3 regions of the Kitasatospora sp. CB02891 genome follow, and region 1 is predicted to be linked to each of the others. Evidence: riboswitches for the same ligand, from Rfam matches in the RefSeq annotation. Region 1 holds a riboswitch; each other region holds the start of a gene.

Region 1 (2,257 bases):
TCACCTGGACGTCCTTGGCCCGGGCGATCCGGCCGAGCTCGCCGAGGGTGGTGAGTTCGGCGAACTGCGCCTCGTCGTTGGCGTCGGCGATGGAGCCGGGGCGCAGGCCGTCACCGAGCGAGAAGGTGACGTCGTAGGCGCGCAGCAGGTCGCAGAGTTCCTCGAAGTGGGTGTAGAGGAAGTTCTCCTGATGGTGCGCCAGGCACCAGGCGGCCATGATGGAGCCGCCGCGCGAGACGATGCCGGTCTTGCGGCGGGCGGTGAGCGGCACGTACCGCAGCAGCACGCCGGCGTGCACCGTCATGTAGTCGACGCCCTGCTCGCACTGTTCGAGGACGGTGTCCCGGTAGACCTCCCAGCTGAGGTCCTCGGCCCGGCCGTCGACCTTCTCCAGCGCCTGGTAGAGCGGGACGGTGCCGATCGGGACGGGGGAGTTGCGCAGGATCCACTCGCGGGTGGTGTGGATGTTGCGGCCGGTGGAGAGGTCCATGACGGTGTCGGCGCCCCAGCGGGTGGCCCAGGTCATCTTCTCCACCTCCTCCTCGATGGAGGACGTGACGGCGGAGTTGCCGATGTTGGCGTTGATCTTCACCAGGAAGTCGGTGCCGATGACGGCCGGTTCGCTCTCGGGGTGGTTGACGTTGACCGGGATGACGGCCCGCCCGCGCGCCACCTGCTCGCGCACGAACTCCGGCTCCAGGCCTTCCCGGAGCGCCACGAACTCCATCTCCGGGGTGATCAACCCGCGCTTGGCATAGCCGAGTTGGGTGACGGCGACGCCGTCCCTGGCGCGCAGCGGGCGGCGCGGGCGGCCGGGGAAGACGGCGTCCAGGTTGCGCAGGTCGCCGCCGCGCGGCGCGGTGTGCTTGATGCCGTCGTCCTCGGGCCGGGCCTCCCGGCCGTCGTACTCCTCGACGTCGCCGCGTTGGCGGATCCAGGCGTCGCGGAGGGCGGGCAGTCCGCGTCGGACGTCGGTGGGCAGGTCGGGGTCGGTGTACGGGCCGGAGGTGTCGTACAGCGGGACGGTCCGGCCGTCGGTCAGGTGGACCTCGCGGTAGGGGACCCGCAGGTCGGGGCGGCTGCCCTGACGGTAGGCCTTGCGCCAGGCCGGGGTGGGGTACCCCTCGGCGGACGGCCGGGCAGACGTGTGCTCAGAAAATTCGGTCATCGGACCTTCAACTCCCTACGCCGGCATTACCCGGTCAGGTTCCTGCGGTCGGCGCAGCAGGTGGTACGCGGGCCGCGTACCGTCAGCGCCCTCTCAGCCCGGTGCTCCGAGCTCCCGTTCCGCGCAGGCGTGGCCGCCTGCGTTCGGTTCCTCACCGTAAGGCACGATGCGACGCCGGTCCAGGGCGCACCGCTCGGCCCCGCCCGCCCGCCGGCGGCAACTCCCGCGCGCGATCGTGCTGTTCACGCCCCGTTCGAAGTGGGAGAATCGTCCAGGTGATCGGACTGATGGGACGGGTGACGGGGCGGATCGGCGCAGGCCTGGTCGGCGAGGTGATGGTGCACATCCCGGAGCGGCTGGGCACCGAGGCGTTCCTGGCGTACCGCGCCACGCCGGGCGAGTCGTTGGAGCCGGGCGCCATGGTGGTCGTGGTCGAATACCAGCCACCGCGCACGGTCTACGTCGAGCCGCTCTGATCGCCTGTCAGAACGATTCCGCTCACCCCCCGCGACCGTTTCGGGACAGTGCGAGTTCCCCTCCGCCCACCCCTTCCCCCGTGATCCGGAACGGCGGAGAATGCGGCTGCCGCCGGTTTCCGCGCCAGATCTGCACAACCCAAGCGCAGCACGGGACCGGCGCGCTCTGAAGGGGGAGATTGCCGATGCTGATCGGCATCGCAGGAAGCGCCGTCGGAGGCGTCGTTCTTCTGATCGTCCTGTTCAAGCTCATGTGGCGGGTCGCCGAGCCCAACGAGGCGTTGGTGATCTCGGGTTCCAAGCACGGCGAGGGCCTCGGCTTCCGCGTGGTGACCGGGCGGGGCACCTTCGTGGTGCCGGGCGTCCAGGCGGTCCGCCGGCTCTCGCTCGACCTGAACGAGGCCGCGCTCGACGTGGAGTGTGTGACGTCGCAGGGAATTCCCGTGCACGTCAAGGGGGTTGTGATCTTCAAGGTGGGCGACGACAACGCGTCGATCGCCAACGCAGCCCGGCGTTTCCTGGACCAGCAGAAGATGATGGGCCAGCGGGTGCACAACGTGTTCGCCGGCCACCTGCGGTCCATCGTCGGCGGGCTGACGGTCGAGGACATGAT
Region 2 (2,257 bases), on a different contig from region 1:
CCGCCAGCACCGCGAACAGCGGCACGAACACCGATCCGATCAGGCCGAGGAACGCGTAGTACGACTCGGTGAACTCCTTGATCCGCAGCGCCAGCACCGTCACCAGCACGCCGATGCCGCCGGTCAGCACCCGCCGGTCCACCTTCGGCCACAGGTTGTGGATCGACATCGCCGTCGAGTACACGTTCGCGAACGACTGGTCCGACTCGCGCAGCACCAGCACCAGCAGGAACGCCCAGCCCGCGGCCACGCCGGTGAACGAGCCGAGGATCTTGTCCGGGTCGCCGCCGGACTGCAGCAGCGCCACCACGCCCAGCACGTAGCACCAGACCTGGGCCACCGTGTAGCCGGAGAACGTCCCCCAGAACGCCTTCGCCGAGCTGCGGGCGTGCCGGGTGTAGTCGGCGGCCAGCGGCACGAACGAGATCGACACCGCGATCACCGCGTCCGTCGCCGACAGGAAGCCGTCCCAGTTGCCCGCGCCCGGGTCCGGGAAGCCCAGCCGGGCGAACTGCACCGTGAAGTAGACCATCGCCACGCCGACCGCGACCGCCACGTACTTGCGCAGCACCGCGATCGCGCCCAGCGGCCAGATCGTCAGCACCGTCGTCAGCACGCCCGCCAGCAGCACGAACAGCCAGCGCCAGCCCTCGGTGCCGGCCACCGTCTGGGCGCCCCAGGCGATCACCGTCAGCTCGTACACGCCCCAGCCGACGCACTGGAGGATGTTCAGCACCGTCGGCACGTACGACAGCCGGGTGCCGAACAGGCCGCGCAGCACCGCCATCGCCGGCGCACCCGTGCGGGCGCCCACCAGGGCCGCCACCGCCAGCATCGCGGTGCCGATCGCGGTGCCCGCCACGATCGCCGTCACCGCCGCGGTGAAGCCCAGCTCGTGGCCCTGCTTGCCCAGCACCGTCGCGGCGCTGGTGAAGCCGATCAGGCTCACCCCGAGGTTGGCCCACAGGGCGAACAGCGCCCGGAAGTCCAGGGTGCGCGGCGGCGCCGTGTCGAGGGTCAGCGGGGCCTCGGCCCGCGCGGCAGCCTCATGATCGGAAATTTGGGCAGACGGAACAGCCGTCATGGCCGATACTCCCTACGCCGGCATTATCCGGACAGGTTCAGGCGGTCAGCGCCCCCTCGACCGGGGCGGCGTCACCGCCATGCCCTACGGTCGATCCGGCGCACTCTCAGCCTGGCTGGTCCAAGCTCCCGCGACGTTCTTCGGTTTACAGGAGCGACAGGCTAGCCTCCGGGCTGGGGAACGCCAAGGCCGGGGGGATCGGCGTCCGCACCGCGGGACCACTGATGTGCATGTCAGCGAGGCCTAAGGCTTCTCATGATTTCTTCAGGGGCCCGCTTACGGTGTCCGAATCCGGCATAGGAAAAACTGTGCCCCGAGGCTGTGGCCGCGCCGCCGGCGCGACGGACCGCGGCCCAAGATTCTGTCAGCGATGGAGGTCGTCCGTGAGCACCGAGCACGCGAGTGGTACCACCCCGCCGGAGAAGGCCCCCGCGGCCACCGGCACCGAGGCGGCCTCCGCCGGCTCCGGGACGCCCGCGCCCGCTCCCGCCTACCTCGACGCGCCGCCGCCGGTGCTGCCGGCGGCCCCGGCCGCGCCGGTCTCCGACGGGACGATGCAGCTCGGGAAGGTGCCCGCCGCGCCGGCCCCCGACGAGACCATGCAGCTCGGGAAGGTGCCCGGGGCGCCGGCCGCCCCGCCCGCCGCCCCGGTGGACGCGCCGCCGCCGTTCCAGAACCCGTACGGCAGCGTCGCCGCACCGGCCGGCCCCTACGCGCAGCCCGCCGCCGACGCACCGGTCAACCCCTACGCGCCGACCGCGGCCGTCCCGGCCGTGCCGCCGCTCGCCCAGGCCGGTGCGCCCGGCGCCCCGGGTGCGCCCGGCGTCCCCGGCGAGCCGCAGCACCCGTTCGGCGCCGGCCACCCGGTGGGCGGCTGGGGCCACCCGTCCGGCGGCACCGGCGGTGTCGGCGGACCGGGCGAACCGGGTGCGCCGTGGGGCAGCCCGCAGCCCGCCCCCGGCGGGTCCGGCAAGGGCAAGCGCGGCGGATTCGTCGCCCTGGTCGCGGCGGTCGCCCTGGTGGCCGGCCTGGCCGGCGGCGCGATCGGCGCGTCCGTCTCCGACAAGGGCGGCAGCGGCGGCACCGGCGCCAGCCACAGCAGCACCACCGTCACCGTCGGCAACACCCACCAGAACCTGGACCGGGCTCCCGAGTCCGTCGCCGGGATCGCCG
Region 3 (2,257 bases), on a different contig from region 1:
TCGCCGATGGTCAGCAGGTCGTCGGCCATCTCAGCCTCCCTGCACGGCGGTGAGGATCTCCACCCGGTCGCCCGCCAGCAGCGCCGTGGTCGGCCACGAACTGCGCGGCACCACGGCCTCGTTGACGGCGGCGGCGACGCCGGTGTTGGCGGCGGACACCTCGGCGACCACCGCGTCCAGGGTGGTGGCTTCGGGCAGTGTGCGGGGTTCGCCGTTGACGGTCAGGGCGACGGTGTTCATGCGGGCACCTCGGTGCGGAAGCGGTCGGGGGTGAAGTCGGTCGCCAGCGGGGAGAGTTCGCCGGTGGCCAGGTAGTCGGCGAGCAGGTCGGCGGTGACCGGGGTGAGCAGCACGCCGTTGCGGTAGTGCCCGGTGGCGGCGGCCAGGCCGGGCAGTGCGGTCGGGCCGAGCAGCGGCGCGTTGTCGGGCGAGCCCGGCCGCAGCCCCGCGTTGGTCTCCACCAGCGGCAACTCGGTGATGCCGGGCACGAGTTCGTGCGCGTCCCGGAGCAGCTCGTACACGCCGCCCGCGGTGACGGTGGTGTCGTGGCCCATCTCCTCGGTGGTCGCGCCGATCACCAACTCGCCGTCGGCGCGCGGCACCAGGTACAGGTGCTGCCCGCGCACCACGGCGCGCACGTTGCGGGACAGGAACGGCGCGTACAGCTTCGGGATCCGCAGCCGCACCACCTGCCCCTTCACCGGGCGGATCGCCGGCAGCACCCCGTCCGGCAGGCCCGGCAGCAGGTGGCTGCGGGAGCCGGCCGCCAGCACCGTCCGTCCGGCGGTCAGTTGCTCGCCCGTCAACAGCCGCACGCCGATGGCCCGGTCGCCGTCGGCCCCGTCGCGGTCGACCAGCAGTTCGGCGGCCTGGGTGCGGTGGAAGGCGACGCCCAGCAGCTTGCAGGCCGCGACCAGCGCGGCGGCGAGGCGGCGGCCGTCCACCTGGTGGTCCTCGGCGACGTGCAGGCCGCCGCGTACGCCCGGGGCCAGCATCGGCTCCAGCCGCCGGCACTCCCGGCCGGTCAGCCACTGCGACTCCAGGCCCAGCCGGCCGTGGAAGGCGTGCAGTTCGCGCAGCTCCTCGCGGTCGTCGGAGTCCAGCGCGACGGCCAGCGTGCCGGTGCGGCGGTAGCCGGTGTCCAGGCCGGTCAGCTCGGTCAGCTCGGCCGCGAACGCGCCGTAGCGCTCGTTCGACGCCATGCCCAGGCGCAGCAACGGCTCCTCGCCGTACTGGAGTTCGGTGACCGGCGCGAGCATCCCGGCGGCGACCTGCGCCGCGCCGCCGCCCGGCGACGGGTCCACCACCGCGACGCTCAGCCCGCGCTGCGCGGTGCGCCAGGCGACGCCGAGGCCGATGATGCCGCCGCCGATCACCAGCACGTCGGTAGGTGCCACAGCACTTCTTCTCCCTTCGCCGGCATGACCCGGATCAGGTTCGGACGGTCGCGGGCCGCCACAGCCCGCCTCTCAGCCCGGTGCGCCGGGCTCCCGTGATGAGGTAGTCCCTCCACTTTAACGCCGGTGCCCGCAGCGGCCGCAGGCCGGTTAGGGTGGACGCCGTGGCTGAGCTGAGGGCAACGGACCGGGTCGTCGTGGTCGGGGCGGGCATGGCGGGCGCACAGGCCGCCCTGAACCTGCGGCAGGGCGGCTGGCAGGGCGCCGTCACCCTGGTCGGCGAGGAACTCCACCTGCCGTACGACCGGCCGCCGCTCTCCAAGAACGTGCTGCTCGGCAAGGCCGACGCCACCGCCTTCGAGATCGACTGGAGCGGCCTCGGCGTCGACCTGCTCACCGGCCACCGGGCCACCGGCCTGAACGCCGGCGTGCTGCACACCGATCGCGCCGAACTCCCGTACCACGCCCTGGTGATCGCCACCGGTGCCGACCCCCGCACGCTGCCGGGCCTGCCCGGCGCCCGCACCCTGCGCACCGTCGACGACGCGCACGCGCTGCGCGCCGCGCTCACCCCCGGCAAGCGGATCGTGCTGGTCGGCGCGGGCTGGATCGGCGCCGAGACCGCCACCGTCGCCCGCGCCCTCGGCTGCCACGTCACCGTCGTCGAGGCCGCCGCCACCCCGCTGGCCGGGGCGCTGCCCGCCGAACTCGGCACGCTGATGACCGAGTGGTACGCCGCCGCCGGCGTCGAACTGCGCTGCGGCGTCGGCGTCGCCGGGGCCGCCGACGGCGGGGTGCTGCTCGCCGACGGCACCCACCTGCCCGCCGACGAGGTGGTGGTCGGCATCGGCGCCCGCCCC

Evidence for each region. A riboswitch is a leader RNA that binds a small molecule or an ion and turns the genes downstream of it on or off. The one in region 1 is predicted to bind thiamine pyrophosphate.
Region 2: linked by a shared signal. The riboswitch ahead of CG736_RS29310 (cytosine permease) and the one ahead of thiC (phosphomethylpyrimidine synthase ThiC) in region 1 are both predicted to bind thiamine pyrophosphate.
Region 3: linked by a shared signal. The riboswitch ahead of thiO (glycine oxidase ThiO) and the one ahead of thiC (phosphomethylpyrimidine synthase ThiC) in region 1 are both predicted to bind thiamine pyrophosphate.

What each region holds. Positions count from the first base shown of each region.
Region 1 is NZ_NNBO01000019.1:47,350-49,606, forward strand. It holds gene thiC (phosphomethylpyrimidine synthase ThiC) at 1-1,168, opposite strand, end outside; TPP riboswitch at 1,164-1,296, opposite strand; gene CG736_RS31520 (hypothetical protein) at 1,444-1,644, shown strand; gene CG736_RS31525 (flotillin family protein) at 1,830-2,257, shown strand, end outside.
Region 2 is NZ_NNBO01000016.1:92,953-95,209, forward strand. It holds gene CG736_RS29310 (cytosine permease) at 1-1,084, opposite strand, end outside; TPP riboswitch at 1,075-1,226, opposite strand; gene CG736_RS29315 (S1C family serine protease) at 1,468-2,257, shown strand, end outside.
Region 3 is NZ_NNBO01000003.1:510,579-512,835, forward strand. It holds gene CG736_RS11055 (thiazole synthase) at 1-29, opposite strand, end outside; gene thiS (sulfur carrier protein ThiS) at 31-240, opposite strand; gene thiO (glycine oxidase ThiO) at 237-1,397, opposite strand; TPP riboswitch at 1,392-1,504, opposite strand; gene CG736_RS11070 (NAD(P)/FAD-dependent oxidoreductase) at 1,553-2,257, shown strand, end outside.